Regions from separate parts of the Yersinia antarctica genome, predicted to be linked through region 1. Evidence: predicted binding sites of a transcription regulator. Region 1 holds the regulator's gene; each other region holds the start of a gene.

Region 1 (8,327 bases):
AATAGTGACGTCTAAACCTTCACAGCGTTTTTGTGCCAGTTTTTGTTGTTCAGCCGAAATGGTCACACCGGAAACGGCGACGCCGTAATGCCGGGCAGCATAGGCTGCGAGGCCTCCCCAGCCACAACCGATATCGAGCAATGTCATGCCCGGAGCCAATTGAAGTTTTTCGCAGATCATCCGCAGTTTATTTTCCTGCGCTTGCTCAAGGGTCGTGGCATCTTTCCAGTAAGCGCATGAGTATTGCATATTCGAATCGAGCATTAGGCTAAACAGATCATTACCCAGATCGTAATGTTCTTTGCCAACAATCCAGGCTCTTTTCTTTGATTGCAAATTAATAATACGCGCAGCAGCAATGCGTAAAGTATCTTTGAGATGGTGTGGAAGTTGATTTTCCAGGCCAGCCCTGAGAACCCGTTGGAAAAAGATATCCAAGCGGTCACATTCCCACCAGCCGTCCATATAACTCTCACCTAATGCCAAAGATCCTTCTTGAAGTATTCGTTTGAAAAAGTCTGGGTTATTGATTCGAATGTCGAAAGGGCGTGAGCCATTGATTTCAATATCAGCCCGATTCAGCATTTCTTGTACAATGCGAAACCAAGGGGTTTCTTGAATACTCTGGTCTTCTATACAGGATGAACTCATAGCTTCTCCATCACTTTCTTCTGACTTATGACCCGCGATATATGCAGATTCATACCAATAAGGTTGTCGTGACCTTGGTGTCTAATATCCATAACGGACAGAGGAAGATTAAGAAGAAACCCTAATAAAGATTGATTTAGGGTAACTCATCCATAAGCGTAAATGTGACGCAATCCACGCGCACAGAAAGTACTTAAGATAATGCTTTTTTTTAATGATATCGTAATTGGTTAAATCGAGTATAGGCTTGCCGGGAGGCTTTCTCAATAATAAATCACACCCGGCTCACGTGTTCCTTAGTGACTATTTCTATTGGAAATTAATTCACTTCGTCCTTGACGCTACCGCGGTGTTAGCGGCTCTCGTTACTTAGCCCATCCTTGGGTCTCGCCTCTATCAGGCTGCCGCTTGCAGCGTTCAAATCGATTTCCGACCCGAATCATTCCTTATCCAGGCTCACCGTGGTTCATTCGTTTGTTGCTTTGCTGTAACACCGATGACGTTGGGCATCGGATTAGTATCATTTTTTTCTTTTCGCAATGCGTAGCAATGAATGCCATATCCTAAAAACGCCAGCACCACGGTCGACAGCATCACGGTCACTGTTGCCAGCAATGGCTGGCTGATATAGGCCGATACCAACATACTGGCAACAAAACATAACCCGAGCTGAAGCGTATTTTGCAGCGCGGCTGCTTTACCGGTGTTAGCTGGAAAAGGCATTAATGCATTCGCTACGATAATAGGGTAGCAGGCACCATTCACCAGCGCCATTATGCAGAATGGAATAAGTAAGGTCAGCAGCGTCGGCGTGGTTAACGTTGCTATCAGATAAAGTGCAATCATGCTGATTGCATATCCCGCCAACAGCCACGGCAGCAAGGTATTACCCTTGATTCGGGAAAGAGCACTGCGACAACCAAATCCACCTAACAGGAAGGCCAGGGTCTGGGGGACATAACTTAATCCGATGACATTCGGGCTATAACCCATATCACCCAGAATAAAAGGTGAACCGGTTAACCAGGCAAAGAAACCGGCACTACAGGCAGCAAACATCATCACGTTGCCACTAAATGTTGCCGACTTAAGCAACTGCCAGAAACTGATGTTGGTGCTAATGCGTGCAGCATTATCTTGTGCGGTTTTTTTGCGTTCGTTCAACCGCGCCGTTGGGATCAATAGCAGCAACGTAACGGCCAGTAGCACTACAAAAATTGAACGCCAACTGAAGTGGTTTAATAACCAGGCACCCAGTAGCGGAGCTAACGCGGGAGAGAGTGCTACGAGCGGCATAATGGTGGCAAACACGCGATTGGCCTTGCCATCGCGATAACGGTCTACCACTAACGCCTGCCAACTTACAGCAGCAGAACACACCCCTACCGCTTGAATAAAGCGGAGTACCAATAATTGTGTCGCATTTTCAACCCATAAAATCCCCAGACAACCGATGGCAAATAACGCCAAACCGGCTAACAGTACCGGTTTACGGCCTAACTTATCCGATACGGGTCCCCAGATAAGCTGAGCGATAGCAAAACCGGCGAGGAAGATACTTAAGCTGGCACTGATGGCGCCGGCAGACGTTTGAAGCTCTTGTTGCATTGCGCCAAAAGCGGGTAGATACATGTCAGTGGCCAAATAGCCCAACATACTCAGACCGGCCAGATAGAACATAAAACCAGACGACGTTTTCATTCTTTATTTCTCTTTATATCCTTGGTCCTTGAAACCGCAGAGGTGTTAGCAGCGGCTCCAATGACGTTGGCTAAATTATAATTTTTGCAGGCAAAACTTCTGTTATAGAAAATTAATTGCGGAGGGCATTCTATCCGCTGCGATATTCTGTTGTGAAACGGTAATATTTGCACCATGCTATTAAAAAATTTGATAGCAAATTGGTGATGTAAAAAGGTGAAAAACTATGTGGTCTGAATATTCACTGGATGTGGTGGACGCAGTAGCCCGTACTGGGAGTTTCAGTGCTGCTGCTCAAGAATTGCACCGCGTACCGTCTGCGATTAGTTATACGGTGCGCCAGTTGGAAGAGTGGTTGGCCGTTCCGTTGTTTGAACGACGTCATCGCGATGTGGAATTAACCGAAGCTGGCGTGGTTTTTATTAAAGATGCGCGAGATGTTATCAAAAAAATGAATGACACACGCCGTCAGTGTCAACAGGTGGCGAATGGTTGGCGTGGGCAGTTAAATATAGTAATAGATAAAATTGTTAAACCACAGCGTAGTCGCCGTTTAGTGTTGGATTTTTACCGACATTTTCCTGATATTGAACTGCGGGTACGCTATGAAGTATTCAACGGTGTGTGGGATGCGCTGGTGGATGGGCAGGCGGAAATGGCCATTGGTGCGACCCGCGCGATCCCGGTCGGTGGGCGGTTCATCTTTCGCGATATGGGCTTTTTAAGCTGGCATTGTGTGGTGAGTGTCGATCATCCTTTAGCCCAATTAACCGAGCCACTTAGCGATAATCAGTTACGGCCTTATCCCTCACTTTGCCTGGAAGATACCGCCCGTAATTTACCTAAACGTGACACCTGGACTTTAGCAAACCAGCAGCGATTGGTCGCCCCGGACTGGGCAACGGGAATCGATTGCCTGTGTGCAGGATTGTGCATCGGGATGGTGCCGGCACACATGGTATCGCCGTTGATTGAGCAAGGGAAGCTAGCGGCACTGACGCTGGCTGAACCGTTGCCCGATAGTCCATGTTGCTTGACCTGGGAGCAGAACAACCATTCACCAGCATTGGCCTGGCTGCTGGAATATCTAGGTGACAGTGTCACACTTAATACCGAATGGTTGAAAGATGACAGTGAGTTATCAATCAATGACTGAGGATTAATGAGGCAAGATTAGCCGCCGATAGAGCTAAACACTACCGGCAGGAGAGGATTAACGGCGATAATCGAGGAACGGGCCATCAGCGACAGAACGGCGCTCAATCAGTTTAGGGTGTACCTCAATGGTCTGCGAATCTTCACGTTTGCTGACAATACGGTCAAGTAACATGGCAAAGGCCGTTTCGCCCAAGCGCTCTTTGGGCTGGTGAATAGTGGTAAGCGCCGGCGAGAAATAGCGCGCATTACGCACATTATCATACCCGATCACCGAAATATCTTGTGGTATCCGTAGGCCCAACTCATCAGCAGCACATATCGCGCCCATGGCCATAATATCGCCGCCACAGAACACCGCCGTTGGGCGATGTTTTTGTGTCAGGATTTGATGCATCGCTTTATAACCGGATTCCGGTTCAAAATCCCCTTGGACCACCCACTCATCACGCAGGGTAATATTTGCTTCTTCCAGTGCTTTCAGGAAGCCCTGGTGGCGGCCACCACCGGTATTACGGGCTAACTGGCCGGGGATAGCCCCAATGTCACGATGACCGCGCTCAATCAGGTAACGGCCCGCCAAATAGCCGCCTTCAAAAGCGTTATCAATAATCGAGTCAGTAAAATCACCCCGTGCGGTTCCCCAATCCATGACGACCATTGGGATATTGCGATATTCTTCCAACATCCCGAGTAGCTGCTCAGGATATTCTGAACACATCACCAGCAACCCATCGACACGTTTTTGTGCCAACATCGCCAGATAAGCTTTTTGCTTGTCCAGATTATTATGAGAATTACATAAAATCAGGGTATAACCTTTGCTATAACAACTATTTTCGACCGCTTCGATCACTTCGGCAAAATAGGGCGCTTCGCTGGATGTTGCCAGTAAACCAATTGATTTAGTGTGATTAACTTTCAAACTGCGGGCTACAGCGCTGGGTGAATAATGCAGTTCTTTAATGGCAGCCCACACCGCAGCCTTGGTATTCTCGGCGACGAAACGAGTTTTGTTGATAACGTGCGAAACGGTGGTGGTGGACACACCCGCGTGTTTGGCCACATCTTTAATCGTTGCCATAAAAAGAATGACTCCTAAGCTTACCGGTTACAGTAGGGTAAGTATTATGTTAATCGTTTGCCTGCATAACCCGAAAACCGCTCAGACAAAAACACGATATTAGGCTGGGAAGTTAAATCAGCTGATTGTCTGAGAGTATTTATTGGACGTTATTAGTCGGTATGCAGTTATGAACTGCGAATTTTGGCTGATCTGGAGGAAAAGTGAAAGGGGTAATCAAAGTTATAAAGTGCGTAATGAGCACAAGATTTTTTTTCTGAACTGTGGGAAAATAATTTAACACACTAACTATGTGCCTTTTCCCTACTACAAACTAACCGGCTAAGGAGTTTTTATGGATACCAATCTGAAAATGTCGCTGATTACGACTGTTGGTGCGCTGGCGATGATTATTGTCTTTAGCTTCGTGGCGGTAATGAATTAATTAAACCGCTTGCCGGTGTGAAGTGATAAGTAGGGCGGGTTAATCCCGCCCTTAATTATTTTTACGCGTAATGCGACGATGGGTTGTCACTCTTCTTGCCGTATCAGGCTAAATTTTTCTCAACGAAAGACCAGTTAACCAGTGCCCAGAAGTTTTCCAGGTATTTTGGCCGCGCATTGCGGTAATCAATATAGTAAGCATGTTCCCACACATCTACGGTTAACACTGGTTTATCGTTGGTGGTCAGTGGAGTTGCTGCATTAGACGTACTGACAATCGCCAGTGTGCCATCTGCTTTTTTAACCAGCCAGGTCCAGCCCGCACCAAAGTTTTTTACTGCCGCATCAGTAAATTGTGCTTTAAATTCAGCAAAAGAACCAAATGATTGATTAATGGCATCGGCAACTTTGCCCGTAGGTTCGCCGCCGCCGTTAGGTGACAGGCAGTGCCAGTAGAAGGTGTGGTTCCAGACTTGGGCCGCATTATTAAAGATCCCGCCATTAGCGGTTTTTACAATCTCTTCCAGCGTCTTACCCGCAAACTCAGTGTCTTTAATCAAGTTATTGAGATTAACCACATAGGTGTTGTGATGCTTGCCGTAGTGGTATTCCAGCGTTTCAGCTGAGATGTGGGGCTCTAGCGCATTTTGCGCATAGGGTAATGCCGGTAATTCAAAAGACATCGCTCTCTCCTTTCGGGGTTGCTCAGGGTGTTTGCTCCTCAAATCACATCAATTGCCACGGGCAGTGAGGTGGCGAAGAGCGGTTAAAGCTTAATTGTTGTATTTTTGTTGTGGGTATTAATCTTAACAACTTTCAACAGGAATGACAGATATAACCATACTGTTTGATGGGTGATTGTATCACCGTTATGCCATGGGGATAACAAGTGCAGGGGCGTTATTGTGCCATCAGCACCCGGTAGGACAACCGGGCGCAAACTGAAGTCTTAGCGGATGGTTTTCGGTGTGACCACACGGCGTGCGCCAACGTAATGATCCTGCCAGTAGTCATTGTCCAGCATACTGATACGAATTTCTTCACCAGTGCGTGGGGACTGAATGAACTTACCGTTACCCAGATAGACGCCTACATGGTCGGCGACGCCACGGTTGGCAATATTGAAGAACACTAAATCCCCGCTCTCCAGCTCAGCACGTTTGACGGGGGCGGCGTCACGCAAGTGATACATCTCGTTCGCGGTACGCGGCATTTTTATTCTGATCACGTCTTTATAGGCGTAATAGATAAGCCCGCTGCAATCAAATCCGGTATTAGGAGAGGTGCCACCCCAACGATAAGGTTTACCGACTTGCTTCATCAGTTTGCTCATCGCGGTCTGTTTGGCGTGTTGATAGCGTTTTTTATGCGCTGGACTGAGCTTGATTTTACTATTGGCGACTAATTCGGTAGCCGCTTTGCCTTGGGTTTTATTTCTGTGTCGGCCATAAGCGACTCTTTCTGTTTTTTTACCTGCAGTCACTTTTTTATTGGCTGCAGTTTTAATATTGGTTTTTTTCGTATTGCTGGTTTTTTTTGTAGCGATTTTACTGACTTCCTGCGTTTTCTTTTTAATGGTTTTAGTCGTGCCGGCGGCAATTTTCTTTTTATCGCTGCTGGTTGCTGTTTTATTGGTAGTCACTTTGCTGGTAGGGGTTTTATTGCTGGCTACTTTTACTTTTTTGGTACTTTTATCTGCTTTACGTTTTTTACGATCATCAGGGCTGGCCTGGCTGACCTGTCCTTTCTTCTGCTCAGCAGACACATGAGCCTGCGGCGACGCATGCGCCAGATTTAAAAATAGCTGGGTAAACAGCAGCACAAACAGCGTAAATATTAAACGCATAATAACGCTACCAACCTTGCCCTGAGATGAATATGAAGAGTCACAGTATTGCCGAAACTCACGATATAAAAAAGCAGAGAGCGACAGGATCTTAATCGATATTGTGAGAAAACATTAATGGCTTAGATATTGTCGCTTTTTCACACGTCTAATGGACTTAAATCAACCATACGTCAACGAGTTATCTCTTTCCTACTTGAAGCCGCAGGGGGAATCCCATAAAGAAGATAATAGTGAAGTGATGGGATCAAAAATGTTATTCTAAATGCACATATTTGTAGCTGACAATATAACCATTCGTCCACGGAGTAAAGCCCCTGCAAAAGATGGCGTTTTATTCCAGTGGTAACAGTCGCTACAATAGGCCGGACGCAATAATAAAACAGCCCTAATGGATAGGTTCTAAGTATTGTAGCCACTATATGGCTTGAGGAAGCAAGAAATGACGACGATTGATAAAATCCAGCGCCAGATAGCAGAAAACCCAATCCTGCTTTATATGAAGGGTTCACCTAAGCTGCCAAACTGCGGTTTCTCGGCTCAGGCTGTGCAGGCGCTGTCTGCCTGTGGCGAACGCTTTGCTTATGTTGATATCCTGCAAAACCCGGATATTCGTGCGGAACTGCCAAAATATGCTAACTGGCCAACCTTCCCACAATTGTGGGTTGATGGTGAATTGGTCGGCGGTTGCGACATTTTGATGGAAATGTATCAGCGTGGCGAACTACAACAGTTGTTGAAAGAAACCGCTGACAAATACCGAGCACAAGAAGAAAAGCCTGCCGCAGAATAGGGCATGTGTGTTTTCTGTGACAAAAATAAAAAGGTGGCCTTTGGGCCACCTTTTTTGAACGTAAAATTGTTGCGTCTTCTCTCATGAACAATCTTATTTCGTGAACACTGCGCTATTCGGATTCCCCCGCCGGTATAGGCCAGCCACCCAGTTTTTTCCAGCGGTTGACCAGTTCACAGAATAATTTTGCCGTTTGCATGGTGTCATACAATGCGGAGTGCGCCTGACTACTATCAAACGGAATACCTGCCGTCAGGCAGGCTTTCGCCAGCACAGTTTGCCCCAGCACCAGCCCACTGAGCGCCGCAGTATCAAAGGTTGCAAATGGGTGGAACGGGTTACGTTTCAAACTGGCGCGTTCAGCAGCAGCCATCACGAAGCTGTGATCAAAATTGGCGTTGTGTGCCACGATAATAGCTCGGTTACAACCTTGATCTTTCAGCCCTTTACGCACGGCTTTAAAGATGGCGTGCAAAGCATCGTATTCACTCACAGCACCACGCAAAGGGTTGGTTGGGTCAATGCCATTAAATGCCAGTGCTTCTGGTTGCAGATTGGCACCCTCAAATGGTTCTACATGGAAATGCAGCGTTTCATCGGGTAATAACCAACCATCCTTGTTCATCTGCAAGGTTACGGCAGCAATTTCTAATAATGCATCGGTTTGCGCATTA
Region 2 (8,327 bases), 2.3 Mb from region 1:
TGCCGTTTTTTTTGCCAATACTGACGGGTCGCCAATACGGCTATCAGTACCACCACAGCAATCAATAATAACGGAGGTTTATTCATACACTACCCATCAGGACTTATTGCCCGGCAGATAGGGGAAACTCATCACATTACTGCCCAATTCAGAGATCCGAGCGCTGCCCTTTTCCGTCACGGCATCGATACGAATCACCGAATGAAGAGGAATATAGCTGCGGTTAACACCTGAAAATTCTGTTTTCAGTTTTTCAGTTGAAGGGTCCACCAGCAATGTTGATTGACTATCAAAGACAAAATCAGCAATTTCAATAAACCCAAACAAGTTACTCGGGCCTACCTCACGGACATAGAGCTGATAATTCTTACCGTTATTTATAAATTGAATACGATAAAGCAATTGTTCATTGGCCATGGCGCTACTGCCTCTATCCCTTGATTTAGCGAAAGGAAATCGGCCTTAACATAACATGTGGGCCAAACAACACCAAGATCTCCGCTGGCGGATGGTGCCGCTAAATCTGATTATGCGGACTGTTACGCATTAAGTGGCACAAATCATGCAAATCACAATAGCGTCGCTATCGCTCTTGGCTTCCATCCCTTACACTTGATGAATGTATACTCGGAGTCATTAGCATTACGGATTATCATTACAACACAGGTACTTTCACTAAAACCTGCATAGAAAAAAGGATAAATAATGAGCTGGCCATTCCTTGCCGTATTTTTTTCTGGTTGGTTGTTTGTTGATGCAACTTACCGAGGCCCACGCTGGCAGCGTTGGGTATTCAAACCTGTCACCCTGTTACTTTTACTGTTACTTGCCTGGCAAGCACCTATTCTTGGTCCTGTCGGCTATCTCATTGTCTTGGGCTTACTTGCGACTCTGGTAGCTGATGCATTATTACTGCTACCCAGTGAGCGCTTACTTTATGCTCTGGGCGCATTCTTCCTTTCCCATTTACTCTATACCATCAGTTTTGCCAGCCAGATGACATTCACGCTGTTCTGGCCTCTTCCATTGGTTTTGATCGTGATTGGCGCATTACTGATAGCCACTATCTGGACACGGCTGGAAGATATGCGCTGGCCAGTGATCGCTTTCGTTGGCATGACGTTACTGATGGTCTGGATGGCGGGCGAACAATACTTTGCCCGCAGCACAGATTTAAGCTTCTCTCTGCTGGCAGGTACCGTGTTACTGCTGGTTTCGCATAGCATTTGGCTACTGAATCGCTATCGTTTTTCATTCCGGGCTTCAGATGCAATTGTCGCTGGCTGCTACTTTGTCGGGCATTTCCTGATTGTCCGGTCGCTGTATTTGTAACTAAATCAGTACCGCAATACGTTTTTAGCCGTTTGAGCTGCGTGCTCCACCAAAGGGGCGCGCATTTCAATGCGCTGGATACGCTCACTTTAGTCATACCCTGCCAGGTAGCAAAAATCCCATTTAGCAATTACTCTCATTTCCCTCTTGACTCTGGAGTTGACTCCAAGGTGTAGAGTGCTGCAATACCTGTTACATGCTTTCCAGGAGGCACCATGCATTCACATTCTGAACATCAGCATCCAACGGATACACACAACAACTGTGGCTGTGGTCACACTCATGCCAAACAACAAACCGGTTGCAGCAGCCAGAAAACAACCAGTGCCAGCAATGACAGCTCAGACTCAGTGAGTGAACACTCACATAATGATGGGGGTTGCTGTAGTCAGGGCCAAAGCGATGAGGGTGATGACGAAAGCGACATACTCGCGCCAGCGATATCTGCAGATAACCAGCGCTTCAGTTGGCAGGTCAAAGGGATGGACTGCCCAAGCTGTGCCCGAAAAATTGAAAATGCCGTCAGTAATCTGGTCGGGATTGAAAATGCAAAAGTCCTCTTTGCCACAGAAAAATTAGTGGTTGATGCACGCATAGATATCCGCCCTCAAGTCGTGAATGCAGTCACTCAGGCTGGATTCACTCTGGTCGATACCCAATCAAGCGCAGGAAGTAAAGCCGCTGCGCCAGAATCACGCCTGCGCGAATACTTACCTATCGCATTATTAACCACACTGATGCTTATCAGTTGGGGGATCTCGTTATTCAGCCTTGAACTAAGTGAGTTTGCCTTCACTGCAACCACCATTGTCGGTCTGATCCCGATCACCGCCAAAGCCTGGAAGCTTATCCGCTCTGGGACTCCCTTCGCCATTGAAACCTTGATGAGCGTGGCAGCTATCGGGGCGATGTTTATTGGCGCAACCGCTGAAGCGGCCATGGTATTACTGCTGTTTATGGTCGGCGAACTGCTCGAATCTTATGCCGCAAACCGTGCACGCCGTGGGGTAACTGCCCTGATGGCACTGGTGCCAGAAGAGGCACTGTTGTTAAAAGACGGTGAGCGTAGGCAGGTTCCTGTCGCCAGTTTGCGCCCCGGCGATATCATCGAAATCTCGCCCGGTGGCCGCTTACCCGCAGATGTCGAACTAATGACCCCTTTTGCCAGTTTCGATGAAAGCGCCCTCACCGGAGAATCTATCCCTGTTGAACGTCAGCAAGGCGAAAAAGTTGCGGCCGGGAGCTTATCGGTCGATCGCGCCACTGAAATGCGAGTTATCTCAGAACCCGGCAATAATGCTATTGACCGTATTCTGCAACTAATTGAATTAGCAGAAGAACGCCGAGCACCCATTGAGCGTTTCATTGACCGCTTCAGTCGTATTTATACGCCAGCGATCATGCTGCTTTCAGCGCTGGTCATGTTAGTACCGCCTTTGGCTTTCGCCGAACCTTGGGAAACCTGGCTGTACCGCGGCCTGACACTATTACTGATAGGTTGCCCATGTGCGTTGGTTATCTCCACACCTGCGGCAATTACATCTGCATTAGCGGCGGCAACCCGCCGTGGTGCATTGATCAAAGGGGGGGCAGCACTGGAGCAGTTGGGCCGAATTCAAACGGTTGCCTTTGACAAAACCGGCACCCTGACCGAGGGCAAACCTAAAGTTACCGATATTCTGCCTATAGCCGGTGTGAGTGAAACCCGCCTGTTAGCGTTGGCCGCCGCCGTTGAAGCTGGCTCCCACCATCCGTTAGCGATCGCTATTATGCAACGCGCACAGCAAAACACCCCAATATTGCCACTGGCGAGTGAGCGTCGAGCTCTGGCGGGGGTGGGTGTTGAAGGTGTGGTTAATGGTCTGACGGTGCGCGTCAGCGCCCCCAGTAAGTTGCCCCCACAGTTATTGACTGCTGAGTGGCAAACACAGCTCGACCAGTTGGAAAGCAGCGGTAAAACAGCCGTCGCCGTGCTGGAAGATGAAACGCTAATTGGTTTATTGGCATTACGTGACACGTTACGAACTGATGCCAGGCAAGCCATTGATGCGCTGAAGAAGTTAGGTATTCAGGGGGTGATGCTCACTGGCGATAATCCACGAGCCGCAGCGGCAATTGCCGGTGAATTGGGGATTGATTACCGCGCCGGATTACTGCCCGCCGATAAAGTGCAAGCGGTTATGGCATTGAATGCGGCACAACCTACGGTGATGGTCGGTGATGGCATCAATGATGCTCCGGCGATGAAAGCAGCCAGTATTGGTATTGCCATGGGTAGTGGCACCGATGTGGCATTGGAAACAGCCGATGCCGCGTTGACCCACAACCGGTTAACCGGATTAGCAGAAATTATTCTGTTATCACGGGCGGCCAACGCCAATATCCGCCAGAACATTACTATCGCACTGGGCCTAAAGGGAATCTTCCTGGTTACCACACTACTGGGCTTAACCGGTCTCTGGTTGGCAGTATTAGCAGATTCCGGTGCTACCGCCTTAGTAACAGCCAATGCGTTACGGCTACTGCGCAAGCGGGATGTTTGAATCAAGCATCGGTTCTGATAATTGGGGCAGAGGCGGGTGTTACTGCGCTTTTGCCCCTTTCTTGACTAAATACCGATACGGCGTCTGCCCGATATCTTGTGCCAACAACTGATGGTCCATAAAACGGCAAAAACCGGGAATATCGCGGGTGGTGGCAGGGTCGTCAGCAATAATTAGTAGAGTTTGGCCATCTTCCATGTGCCGGACCGTTTTTCGCACCATCATCACCGGCTCAGGGCAGCGCAGGCCCAGTGCATCAAGTGTTTTGTCTGGATTGGCAAAAATATCGGTCATGGTGAGTCTCTTGTTGGTCGTTATGGGTTTGCTAGCAGTATAAAGATAAAATATAAGCCCGTGTGCGAAGGCGGATAGTTTACCCCGTCGATTTTTAGGCGCAAGCGACGCTAACGTTTGCGTTAAAATTAGCCATTGCATTCGTTGCGCAAACGCGTATTATGCCGCCGCGTCGCAGAAATTGCGGCACATTCTGTTTGGGTTCCCTCACCCCAATAACCAAAAAGGTCACATTTATGTTTTCGTTTACTGCCCAACAGCGGATGACCGCTTTGGTATGGCTGTCGCTATTCCATATTGTCATCATTACCTCCAGCAACTACCTGGTGCAATTACCGATCGCTATCTTCGGTTTTCATACCACTTGGGGCGCTTTTACTTTTCCGTTTATCTTCCTTGCCACTGACCTGACTGTACGGATTTTTGGTGCTCCTTTGGCGCGCCGGATCATTCTGTCGGTTATGGTGCCAGCGTTGCTGATTTCATATCTGATTTCAGCCCTGTTTTATCAGGGGAGTTGGCAGGGGTTACCGGCATTAACCAGCTTTAACTTGGTGGTAGCCCGTATCGCGATTGCCAGCTTTATGGCCTATGTACTCGGCCAGATTCTGGATGTTCAGGTATTTAACCGCCTGCGTCAGCGCAGTGCCTGGTGGGTTGCCCCTACTGCTGCCATGTTCTTTGGCAATATCAGTGACACCATGGCGTTCTTCTTTATTGCGTTCTATCGCAGTACTGACCCATTTATGGCTGCAAACTGGGTAGAAATCGCTTTGGTGGATTATAGCTTTAAGCTGCTGATCTGCATGTTGTTCTTCCTACCCGCCTATGGCGTGATGCTCAATGTATTGCTGAAATATTTTGCCCGACAGACCGAACAGCAAGCACTAAAGCAGGCTACTGCCACTGAACAATAGATTGCTTTTAGCGTCTGAATAAGGTGCGATAAGGCCATACCCAGATTAGTTGGCGTTGCAGGGGTGTCACTAACCCCCTGTAAGTTCAAGTAACAAGGGGATATTAATCATCAATAAAGGGATTCCCATGCATAAAATAACCAAATTTCTTGCTGTCGGTCTGTTGGTTGCAGGATTAAGTGCTTGTGATGGCAACAGCAATAGTAACGTGGGCCAACCGGTCAGCCTGCTGGAAGGCAAAGTGGCCTTCAGCTTGCCGGCAGACTTGTCTGATCAAAGCGGAAAGATGGGCAATCAAGCGAATAACATGCACGTTTACGCCAATAAAACCGGCGATAAAGCAGTTATCGTGATTTTAGGTGATAACACCAATGAAGAACTGGAAGTACTGACAACGCGTTTAGCAGACCAGCAACGCGCCCGTGATGCTAACCTGCAAGTCGTCACCAATAAAGCCATTAAAATTGACGGACAACCGTTCCAGCAGTTAGATAGCATTATTACCAGTGGCGGCCAGAAAGCCTATTCGTCTGTGTTGATGGGTAAAGTCGATAACCATTTGATGACAATACAAATTACGCTGCCCGCAGATAATCAGCAGCAAGCTCAGACTGAAGCCGAATCGATTATTAGCACGCTCAAGCTAAAATAGTATTCCTTAACAGAGCGCGGCTCATCAGCGCTCTGCCTGCATTATCCTTTTCCAAAATTAAGCTAAAGCCAGTGCCAATAAAGTGATGGGATGTTCGCATTTTTTGCTGGTCGACATTTCAATCTGCCACTTACAGGTTTCACAATCGGTAATCACCAAATCAACCCCACTCTCCTCGATTTGCTGGAACAGTGAGGCACCAATCCCTTGCGATGTTGCGTAGTTCTCTGATTTAAAACCGTAAGTTCCGGCAATCCCGCAACACTGCGAATCCAATACCACCAGCTCAATACCGGGGATACGCTGTAGCAAAGCCAGGGTATAGGCCGTCCAGCCCATTTTCTCCATATGGCAAGGTGTGTGATAGGCAATACGCAACGGCGTATTGTTTGCCGAGAACAGCGCTTTCAACGGTAAGTCGCGCCCCTGATCCAATAAGCGGTAGAGATAGCGTGTCGCCAACTCCACTTTGTCGCGCACGGGTGCAGTATCAACATCTAACAAGTGCGGATACTCATCACGCAAGGTAAAGGTGCAACTTGATGAAGTTGCTACTACCGGGATATCCCGCCCGATAACCGCATCAGTCAGGGATTCCAGATTCACCCGTGCCTGTTTTTTCGCCTGCTCAATAAATCCATTAGCAATCAGGGGTACGCCACAGCATTTTTCCCGTTTAAGTAATTGAACGCCAATGTTCATCGCATTGAATACACTGACTAAATCTTTACCTAACTGGGGATGATTGTAATTTACGAAGCAGCCATGGAAAAATGCCACCTGTTCGCTATATTGCTGCTGTTTTTCAGCTTGTTTACGATACCAGCGGCGAAAGGTACCAAACGAGTATTTTGGTAATTCACGCCGATGATCAATTTTCAGCGCTTTATCCAACAAGGCACGCACCGGTTTCAAACCGGTGACCGCATTCACTACCGGTGCAAACGGTGTTGAGAGGGTGCCCATGATATCGGTATGACTGAGGATCGCATCGCGCAGTTTGGGTTTATTGCTGCTGTAACTGGCTTTAGCACGTTGGATGATGTCGCCGATTTTAACATCGGACGGGCATGCCACTTCGCAACGTTTGCAGTTCGTGCAATATTTCAATGCATCGTCATACAGTGCCGGATCTTTCAAACGTAAGCGCTCACCATCAGGGCCAGCCTGCTTCGGCCCCGGATAAAGCGGGTTAACCTTGGCGACCGGGCAATAAGTGGTGCACACCGTACACTTAATACAACTTTCAAAACTGTTATCCCGTGCCAAGTGTTTATCCTGCGGCAAATGTTGATTCTGAGAAAAAGTGTTGCTGTCTCCGTTCTGCGGTAACCACGTCATAATGTCACCTCCATTGCGTTGACAATCTGCTCTGCAACAAACAGTGCGCTGGTTAGTGAAACCCCTGCGCCACAGCCTTGTTGCAACGGATCGTATCCCCCCAGTACCGCACCGATAACATGTAGATTATCCAGTGCAATACCCCCACGTAGCGCCCGTAACCGGTTATCAGTGTTAACCCCAAATTGCAGATAAGGCTGGGGCGCAAACATATTGCTGCGGCTCCAGTCGGCACGGTTCGGTAGCGATAAAATATCCAGATCCAGTATCGGTTCGTAAACATGCTCAAAAGTGGCCACTAACCCATTGCTAAAGAAGCTACCGCTGGCCAGCACCATCTGGGCGGCACGCAACGGAATATCGCCATGGTTACGGCTATAAAGCCCAGTAATCCGGTCCCCCACCAGCTCAGCACGTAATACCGCATCACCGGGCATGACAATGCCCCCCAATTGCTGGAAGCGATGGCGCAGAGCCTGATGTAATCGCATACCAAGTAACGACGGTGGTAGCGTCGGCAGCAGTTGAATGGGTTTCCCGACTGCGGCTCGCAATGCTTCCAGTGGCGCAGACACATCCAGCCCGATACAAGCTGGCAGCAAAATCATTTCTGCTGCTGATGACAGACGGGATAACTCATCCGCCAGCGGTTGCAGGTTTTCTGGTAAATCCAGCACACGAGCAATATTGACCGCACGAAATTCGCTAGGGTTATCCCGCAGACGATCAAGCGCCGGTAAATGCAGATAATCTGGCGTCGCATCAACACCTTGCTCTTGTAAGGCGCTGGCAACCATTTGTGGTTGGAAATCGAGGAAACCTTCAATACCAATTACCGCGACTTTTTGCCACGGCAGCGGGCCTTCCAATGGTGCAACCGGGATATCCGCCGGGCTGAGCCAGGTTGGCCGGCAACTGCCCAACGGCGTAAGCCGCAGGTGGTTCTTCGCCGCGCTGCCCACCAATTTCAGGCCGCACCGCTGTAAAAGGGATTCAGCTTCTTGTGCTAATTCACCCACTTGTGCCACTTGCCCCATCTTGCTATAGGGGTGTTCAGGCGCTAATTCAGCCAAGGTCGCGAGTGCGGATAATGGCTGGCTGACTGCCTGCCCATCCGGTAATTTTGCCAATAGATCCAAAGAGCCGGAGGAAAAGTGCAGCGCATTTTGCCCAGCGCTGACAATCGCACAATATTTGCCTTGCTCAGCCAGGCGGATACCGCACGCCAGACCAGCCAAGCCACCACCG
Region 3 (8,327 bases), 2.5 Mb from region 1:
TATCTGTAATTTTAGGTTGCCCAGGCCATGCAACGGTAATGCTGGCCAACCCCAGTTTTGCAAGATATCCAGATTGACAGAACGGCCGGTCAGCGCCAGTGATAAGGCGCGGGCAGGCGTTTGGTCAATACTGGCGGTGGACTCCAGTAAGCCCTCTTTGGTGAATGCGCTTAACTCACTAAATGTAATCTGTTGTTCATTGGCATTGAGGGCCAGTGACGGACGGCGAATATCATTTTTATTAAATGTCGCATTACCTGCATTCAACATTAATGAGCCAGACCATACACCCCACTGATGGTTTTTTGCCAACAGTAAGTTAGTGCCTGCGGCGTCCAGCGATGTAATCTGGAAGGGGAAGTCAGGGCTGATATCAATCAACAAGTTACGATTAGCACTAAGCTTGCCGACGTACACCTCGGATAGCCAGTTTGGCAATGTTTGTTGCCATTGTTGCTTCCAATCGGCAGGCAGAGTGTAAACCAGCGCGACCAGTGTCAGTTCATCCAATTGCAGGCGATGAGTATCGCGCGCCCAATTCCCCTGAGTTCTTAATAGACCATCCTGCCAGCGGGTTGAGAACTGATTAATTGCGACGCCAGCCGGAGATAAAGTAAATGTTGCTATTGGGTCAATCAGATGAATATTACCCTTGATAATATCACCGGCATTGAAGGACAGTTCGCCATCCTCTGTTTGCCAATCGCCTTGTTTAAACGTGATATTTTTTAGCGTCAAATCGAGGTCATTAAATGCCCAGCTTTTCCCTTCTACTCGCGCATCAATTAAATCAAACCGTTTTAGCGTAATCGGCGGGAGTTGTAAGAATGTATTCCAAACATCATCTATCGATGCTGGTGTTTGTAGGCGAATATTGCTGAGCCGCAGGCGATCGACCAGCCAACTGCCATCAGCCGCTTGGCTGGCGTTACCGGTCAATTCACCCTGCGCGATATCTGCCCCAAAATTGGTTAGGGTCAGGGCATTTTTCTGTATCGAGCCTTGCAGATAAAGTTGTTGCGCGGTAATACCGTTAATGGTTAAAGAACCGGCACTAAACTGAAATTGAGCATTTTCGCCAAGGCTATTACCCGGTTGTGGCTGCCAAGGCACCAAACCGCCAGTCACTTGCTGACCCGCAATCTTCCACTGAGTTGCTGAGTTTTTCGCCTCAAGAGTGGTATCGAGGGCCATATTAGTCAACTGCAAGGTATCAGCCTGTAATGGCAGCGGTGATGGGCTGTTACTGAGGATTAAACGACCATTTTGCAGATTGAGACTGAGAAGGTGACGAGGCTCGGTCAGTTGCCGCCAACTCAGGCCAAACAGCGCTTGTTGGGCAACAAGAAACGGAGGCTGATTGGCCCGGCCCAGAGTGATATCACTGAAACTGATTTGTCCCGGTTGGGACCATGAGTGGTCTATTTTACCCAGAGAGAGGCGATATTCACTATTATCACTAACCCAACGGCTCAGCCAACCGGCAGCCCAACTGGTTTGGAGCAATACGTAACACAGCACTACGGACAGCACCAGTAGTAGTAATAACGTTAGCAGCACTTTCCCGAGAAATTTCATCCGGTCTTTCCACGCCTGTCGGTGATACGGAACCCTGTTTATGCCGTAATTTGTCCATGAGCTCAATAGACAATCAGTTATCCGGCGATAAAAAAATGGCCGGGATCGTTTACGACCGGCCATTTCATTGACGTGTTGATGTAAAGATTATTTTTCTTGTGGGAAGAGTAAGTTAAGCACAATGGCAGTAATACCACCGGCAGCAATCCCGGAAGAAAGCAGCGTTTTTACCCAATCTGGCGCGAATTGTAGAATCAATGGCTGTTGTGCCACACCCATACCAACTGCCAATGACAGAGCCATAATCATAATAGCGCGCCGATTGAGTGTTTCACGAGAGACAATACGCACGCCGGAAGCTGCAATGGTACCGAACATCACCAGCGTGGCGCCCCCCAGCACTGGTTCAGGAATATGTTGCACGAAACCTGCAACCGCCGGGAACAAGCCCAGAACAATCAGCATCAGTGCGACAACGAAACCGACATAACGACTGGCAACACCGGTCAACTGGATCACGCCATTGTTCTGGCCGAAGCAGGAGTTAGGGAAGGTGTTGAACACTGCCGACAGCATGGAGTTCAAACCATTCGCCAGCACACCACCTTTCAGGCGTTTCATATACAACGGGCCATGAACAGGTTGTTCAGAGACATCCGAGGTCGCGGTGATATCACCAATGGTCTCCAGTGAGGTCACCATGAAGATTAACATCAGTGGTACCAGCAGATTCCAATCAAAGGAGAGGCCATAATAGAGTGGTGTTGGGATAGTGATCAGCGCGGTATCTACCACCGGGCGGCTCTCTGGCAACATACCCAACGACCAGGCCAGCAAGTAACCCACGGCCATCGCAATGACTAAAGAGGCCACACGCAAATACGGGTTGCGCTGGCGGTTCAGTAGAATAATCACGACTAATACGGCACCCGCTAATAGCAGGTTTTTCGGTGCGCCAAAGGTATGGTCACTCATTGCACCATAACCGCCGCCAATTGATGTCAGCCCAACCTGAATCAATGACAAACCGATGATCATCACCACGATACCAGATACCAGTGGGGTGATAATGCGGCGCGCCAGATGCAGGAAGCGGGAAAGTATAATTTCGGTGCAGGACGCCACCATTAGCGTACCAAACAGTGCCGCCATCATGGTTGGGATATCTGCGCCGCCGTTTTTTAGCGCCAGGCCACCCATAATCAATGGCGAAACAAAGTTAAAACTGGTGCCCTGAATCGATAAGAGGCCAGAGCCAACTGGCCCCCAGGTTTTAATTTGCAGTAACGATGCCAAGCCGGAGGCAAATAGCGACATGCTAATAATGCGTTGGGTATCTTCCGCTGGTAGTCCCAGCGCCTGACAAATCAATAAGCCAGGGGTTATCACTGCGACAAACATCGCCAATAAATGCTGGCAAGCAGCGAACAATGTTTGGGCGAGTGGGGGGCGGTCTTCTAAACGGTAAATCAATTCGCTGGGGCGAGTGGCTGCTTGCTGTGGAGTATCAAGCTCGGCGGATTGCGTAGACATGGAGTGGCATTCCCGGATCGGCAAAGAGGGCATTTTAATGATCCGGCTCACAAAAGCAATCGGTTGCGCTGCGTTTTTAAAAATAATTCTATTCGGTGCTCACCTGCATTTTTCTATTACTAAACTTGTAATGGGCGGCGTTTTTTCTTCTAATCCCTTCCTTAACTGTTTTGGCGTTTTTAAGGAACTGTCTAACGTCATATTTTTAATCGATATTTCAATCGCATGGAGTACCAAGATGTTTCATCTCGATACCTATGGCACGCTAGTCGCGGCCTGCTTGGTTTTATTATTAGGCCGAAAACTCGTACAAACTGTCCCATTCCTGAAAAAATACACTATTCCTGAACCAGTAGCCGGCGGTTTGTTGGTTGCCTTCTTGATGTTGCTGATGCAAAAGACTCTTGGCTGGGAAATCAGTTTTGATATGTCGCTCAAAGATCCCTTGATGCTGGCATTCTTTGCAACTATTGGTTTGAATGCCAATCTGGCTAGCTTACGTGCTGGCGGCAAAGCTTTGAGCGTATTTGTGTTTGTGGTCATTGGTTTGTTGCTCATGCAGAACGCAATTGGTATTGCGCTTGCTAAATTGATGGGGCTAGACCCGTTGATGGGGTTACTAGCTGGCTCAATTACCTTATCAGGTGGGCACGGTACTGGTGCTGCGTGGAGTAAACTCTTTTCTGAACGCTATGGCTTTGAAAATGCAACAGAAGTTGCTATGGCTTGTGCAACATTTGGTTTGGTGCTGGGGGGATTGATTGGTGGCCCGGTAGCCCGCTACCTGGTGAAGCGCTCTTCCACACCCGATGGTACGCCGGAGGACAGCGAAGTCCCTTCCGCATTTGAAAAGCCTTCGGCGGGGCGCATGATCACCTCGTTGGTGTTAGTTGAAACCATCGCCATGATAGCTATCTGCCTGATGGCAGGCAATGTGATTGCGGGTTGGTTGCAGGGCACGATGTTTGAACTGCCAATCTTTGTTTGTGTGCTGTTTGTCGGGGTTATCCTCAGTAACACGTTGTCGGCAATCGGCTTCTATAAAGTCTTTGATCGTGCGGTATCAGTGCTGGGCAATGTCAGTCTGTCACTGTTTTTGGCAATGGCACTGATGAGTTTGAAGCTCTGGGAGCTGGCTTCACTGGCATTACCGATGCTGGTAATTTTGTCAGTTCAGGCACTGGCGATGGCGTTGTACGCTATCTTTGTCACTTATCGCATCATGGGAAAAAACTATGATGCAGCGGTACTGGCGGCGGGGCACTGTGGTTTTGGTCTGGGTGCAACACCGACTGCAATCGCCAATATGCAAGCGATTACTGACCGTTTTGGCCCATCTCATCTGGCGTTCTTAGTGGTGCCAATGGTAGGTGCATTCTTTATTGATATCGCTAATGCGATCGTGATTAAGCTTTATCTTTTACTGCCAATATTCCCGGCGGTGGTAGGGTAGCTGTACTCTGGGGCGAGTTTACTTGCCCCTTATTTATTAAGCGTTAGTGTAACGCGCTCGCTCTGGTAGCCAGCGCTCAATCAATGCGCGTGCATGTTCAGGATATTGCTGGTGCAGATGGCGAGCTACCCGTTGGACTTCGGGAATCATCGCCTGATCGCGCAGTAAATCAGCCACTTTGAACTCCGCACTTCCAGTTTGCCGTGTTCCCAACAATTCGCCCGGTCCACGGATTTCTAAATCTCGCTGGGCAATGACAAAGCCATCATTACTATCACGCAACACTTGCAAACGCATCTGGGCGGTTTTACTCAACGGCGTTTTATAGAGTAATACACAATGAGAGGCGACAGCACCACGGCCGACACGGCCTCGTAACTGATGTAATTGCGCTAACCCCAAGCGTTCCGGGTTATCGATTATCATCAGGCTGGCGTTAGGCACATCGACCCCAACCTCGATCACTGTGGTTGCCACCAATAGCTGCAACTCACCCTGTTTAAATGCCTGCATAACTGCCTGTTTTTCTGGTCCTTTCATGCGCCCATGAACTAAACCGACTTTAATTTCCGGCAAAGCAATTTTCAGTTCTTCACAAGTTACTTCGGCGGCCTGCGCTTCCAGGACTTCAGATTCCTCAATCAGTGTGCAGACCCAATAAGCTTGCCGACCCTCTTCCAGACAGGCATTTTTAACTCGCTGGATAACATCACTGCGGCGGGTATCAGGGATTGCCACTGTAGTCACCGGTGTTCTACCTGGCGGAAGCTCATCAATTACTGAGGTATCAAGATCTGCATAGGCAGTCATGGCCAGCGTTCTTGGAATTGGGGTCGCGGTCATAATGAGTTGATGTGGATGGAAACCTTGCTCCTCGCCCTTTTCCCATAAAGCGAGCCGTTGATGAACACCAAAACGATGTTGTTCATCAATAATAACCAGCGCCAGTCCAGAGAACTGCACCTGTTCTTGAAACATCGCATGGGTGCCAACAACCATTGCAACCTGACCGCTGGCGACAGCTTCTTGCTGTGCTATACGGGCTTTACCTTTTTGCTTGCCAGCCAGCCAGCCCACTTGCAGCCCCAACGGTTCTAGCCATTGGCGGAAAGTGGAGGCATGTTGTTCTGCCAGTAATTCGGTGGGTGCCATCAAAGCAACCTGCTTGCCGTGAGCAATTGCCCGTAGCGCGGCCAGGGCTGCAACCAATGTTTTTCCTGAGCCAACGTCCCCTTGAATCAATCGCATCATCGGGAAGTTATGGGTCATATCCTGCTCAATCTCCGCCACTACCCGTTGCTGGGCATGCGTGGGGCTGAAAGGTAGCGCGGCCAGAAAACGTTGTTTGAGCTGTTGCTCTGCCAATAGCGGTAATGCCCGATAGCTTTGCGCGCCGGCCCGGACAGCCAACATACTGAGGTTATGAGCGACTAGCTCTTCCATGATTAATCGCCGCTGTGCAGGATGCTTGCCTTGATCTAAATCAGTCAACTGAATATTTGCTGGTGGGCGATGCAGGGTATGAATAGCTTCTGGCAAGCTAATGAGTGAGCGGCTTAACTCAATCGGCAATAATTCGGCAATAACACAAGTATCCAGCATCGCCAGCGCTTGATCGATAAGTTTGCGCAAGGTCGCCTGACGAATCCCTTCGGTGGTGGGATAAACGGGTGTCAGGGACTCTTGTAATTCAACGCCAATGTTCTCGCCATGCACCCGATATTCAGGGTGAATGATTTCCGCCCCGGTATTGCCCCGTTTGACTTCGCCGTAGGCGATAACATGCTTGCCCGGAGACAAACTGTTTTTCATCGCAGCGTTGAAGTTAAAGAAACGCAGAGTGAGAATACCACTACCGTCGCTGATTTGGCAGGTCATCATGCGGCGGCGGCCAAAGGTGATATCAGAACGTAGAACCTCGCCCTCAACATTAACCGAGAGGCCAGGCATTAAATCGCCAATACGATACAGGCGAGTACGATCTTCATAACGCAGTGGGAGGTGAAGCAGTAGGTCTTGGATGGTTTCCAACCCCATTTTAGCCAGCTTCCCAGCCTGACTTGAGCCAACACCGGAAAGTGTACTGAGGGGTACTGCATCCAGCAGGCGGCCTTTCATTTAAGACTCCGTGGCTTGCATGGCAGACCACCATTGTGCATCGGCAATAACCTGACCCTGCTCATCAATATGTGGTTGAGGTAGCCCTTTCCGTTTGGCGACTTGTGCCAATACCGGATACCCCCCCTCAAACAGTAATCGTTGCTGCTCATCTTCGGGCAAGACACTTTTTGCTCGCTGATACATACCTGCATTTTGCCGCTGCCGTTGGGCTTCATATAAAATCAACGCAGACGCGACAGAAACATTGAGTGATTGCACCATGCCGATCATCGGAATAATGATGTCTTGGTCCGCGAGTGCTAACGCTTCCTCAGATATACCGGTCTTCTCTTGTCCCATCAAAATACAGGTTGGGCGGGTATAGTCTATTTCACGAAAATCGACAGCATTATCAGACAGATGCGTTGCCAGAACTTGCATGTTCTGTGATTTCAGATGAGCAATGGCATCGCTAATATGAGTGTGTGTTTTGACTTGTACCCAACTGTTGCTGCCGGCCGCGGAAGAGAGTCGTGTATACATCTGAGTCGTTGGCCAAATTGCATGTACTTGATGGATACCGACAGCATCAGCTGTACGAATGATAGCGGATACATTATGAGGTTTATGTACTTGCTCCAGGCAAACCGTTAGGTCCGGCTGCCTGGTAGCCAGCATTTCACAAATCCGCGCATAGCGTTGAGGATTCATAGGCGTTAGTTACGATTACGGCTGACTTTAACCACATCTGGCATGATACGAATCTTACGCATTATGTTAGCCAGATGGACCCTGTCACGGGTAGTCAGGCGAATAAAGGCACTGTATACCCGGCCATCTTTCTCTTCAGTATTCAGGCTCTGAATATTAGATTCGGCTGCATTGATTGCCGCAGTCAGATTTGCCAAAGCACCTTGCTGATTGAACATATCGACTTTAATTTCAGCAATGAACTCTTGTTCAGTCTCTTGATCCCACTCAACCGCCATAAATTTCTCAGGCTCTTTCTGGTAGCCACGGATATTACGGCAAGACTCATGATGGATAACCAAACCTTTGCCTGGGCTGATATGAGCAATAATCGGGTCACCGGGGATAGGACGGCAGCACTTGGCAAAGGTAATTAGGACACCATCGGCACCCTTGATTGCCAGATTACGGGTGCCAGAGGTCGCCAGCGTTGATAGGTCACCCAACAGGTTTTTGGCCACTACCACACTCATCGCATTACCCAAGCCAATTTCTGCTAGCAAATCATCTAGCGTCGCCAGTTTCATACGGTCCAGTTCATGTTTGATATTATCTTCAGAAATATCAGACAGTTTTCGACCATTTCCTAACGCATGATTCAGTAACCGGCGGCCAAGGCTCACCGATTCATCACGTTTCAGGTTTTTCAGCAACTGGCGAATTTTGGCTCGCGCTTTCGAGCTGACAACAAAGTTCAGCCAGGCCGCATTTGGCCGAGCACCCGGAGCGGTAATAATCTCAACGGTCTGGCCACTGTTCAGTGACTGAGAAAGCGGGTAGGGCTGACGGTCAACACGCGCACCTACACAGGCATGGCCAATATCGGTATGCACGGCATAGGCAAAGTCGACAGGTGTCGCACCGGCAGGTAATTCAACGATGCGCCCTTCTGGGGTGAAAACGTAAATCTCAT

The links. Region 1 encodes PurR, which represses purine synthesis genes. Its sites were predicted from a motif close to CANGCAAACGTTTGCNTG; they were not measured.
Positions count from the first base shown of each region.
Region 2: the regulator PurR is predicted to act here: its motif matches at 4,276-4,293, upstream of tusA (sulfurtransferase TusA).
Region 3: the regulator PurR is predicted to act here: its motif matches at 3,164-3,181, upstream of gltS (sodium/glutamate symporter).

Region 1 covers NZ_JBSJQF010000001.1:2,326,592-2,334,918, forward strand. The annotation lists gene cfa (cyclopropane fatty acyl phospholipid synthase) at 1-651, opposite strand, end outside; gene punC (purine nucleoside transporter PunC) at 1,108-2,352, opposite strand; gene punR (DNA-binding transcriptional activator PunR) at 2,579-3,508, shown strand; gene purR (HTH-type transcriptional repressor PurR) at 3,566-4,591, opposite strand; gene cydH (cytochrome bd-I oxidase subunit CydH) at 4,926-5,015, shown strand; gene sodB (superoxide dismutase [Fe]) at 5,119-5,697, opposite strand; gene ACWJJO_RS10750 (C40 family peptidase) at 5,964-6,860, opposite strand; gene ACWJJO_RS10755 (Grx4 family monothiol glutaredoxin) at 7,303-7,653, shown strand; gene rnt (ribonuclease T) at 7,766-8,327, opposite strand, start outside.
Region 2 covers NZ_JBSJQF010000001.1:4,630,292-4,638,618, forward strand. The annotation lists gene ACWJJO_RS21365 (DUF2500 domain-containing protein) at 1-86, opposite strand, end outside; gene ACWJJO_RS21370 (DUF1820 family protein) at 97-417, opposite strand; gene ACWJJO_RS21375 (lysoplasmalogenase) at 706-1,332, shown strand; gene ACWJJO_RS21380 (zinc/cadmium/mercury/lead-transporting ATPase) at 1,548-3,875, shown strand; gene tusA (sulfurtransferase TusA) at 3,915-4,169, opposite strand; gene ACWJJO_RS21390 (7-cyano-7-deazaguanine/7-aminomethyl-7-deazaguanine transporter) at 4,406-5,086, shown strand; gene ACWJJO_RS21395 (DcrB family lipoprotein) at 5,214-5,738, shown strand; gene glpC (anaerobic glycerol-3-phosphate dehydrogenase subunit GlpC) at 5,796-7,079, opposite strand; gene glpB (glycerol-3-phosphate dehydrogenase subunit GlpB) at 7,076-8,327, opposite strand, start outside.
Region 3 covers NZ_JBSJQF010000001.1:4,851,986-4,860,312, reverse strand. The annotation lists gene ACWJJO_RS22390 (AsmA family protein) at 1-1,578, opposite strand, end outside; gene ACWJJO_RS22385 (uracil-xanthine permease family protein) at 1,726-3,111, opposite strand; gene gltS (sodium/glutamate symporter) at 3,350-4,564, shown strand; gene recG (ATP-dependent DNA helicase RecG) at 4,601-6,682, opposite strand; gene trmH (tRNA (guanosine(18)-2'-O)-methyltransferase TrmH) at 6,683-7,375, opposite strand; gene spoT (bifunctional GTP diphosphokinase/guanosine-3',5'-bis pyrophosphate 3'-pyrophosphohydrolase) at 7,381-8,327, opposite strand, start outside.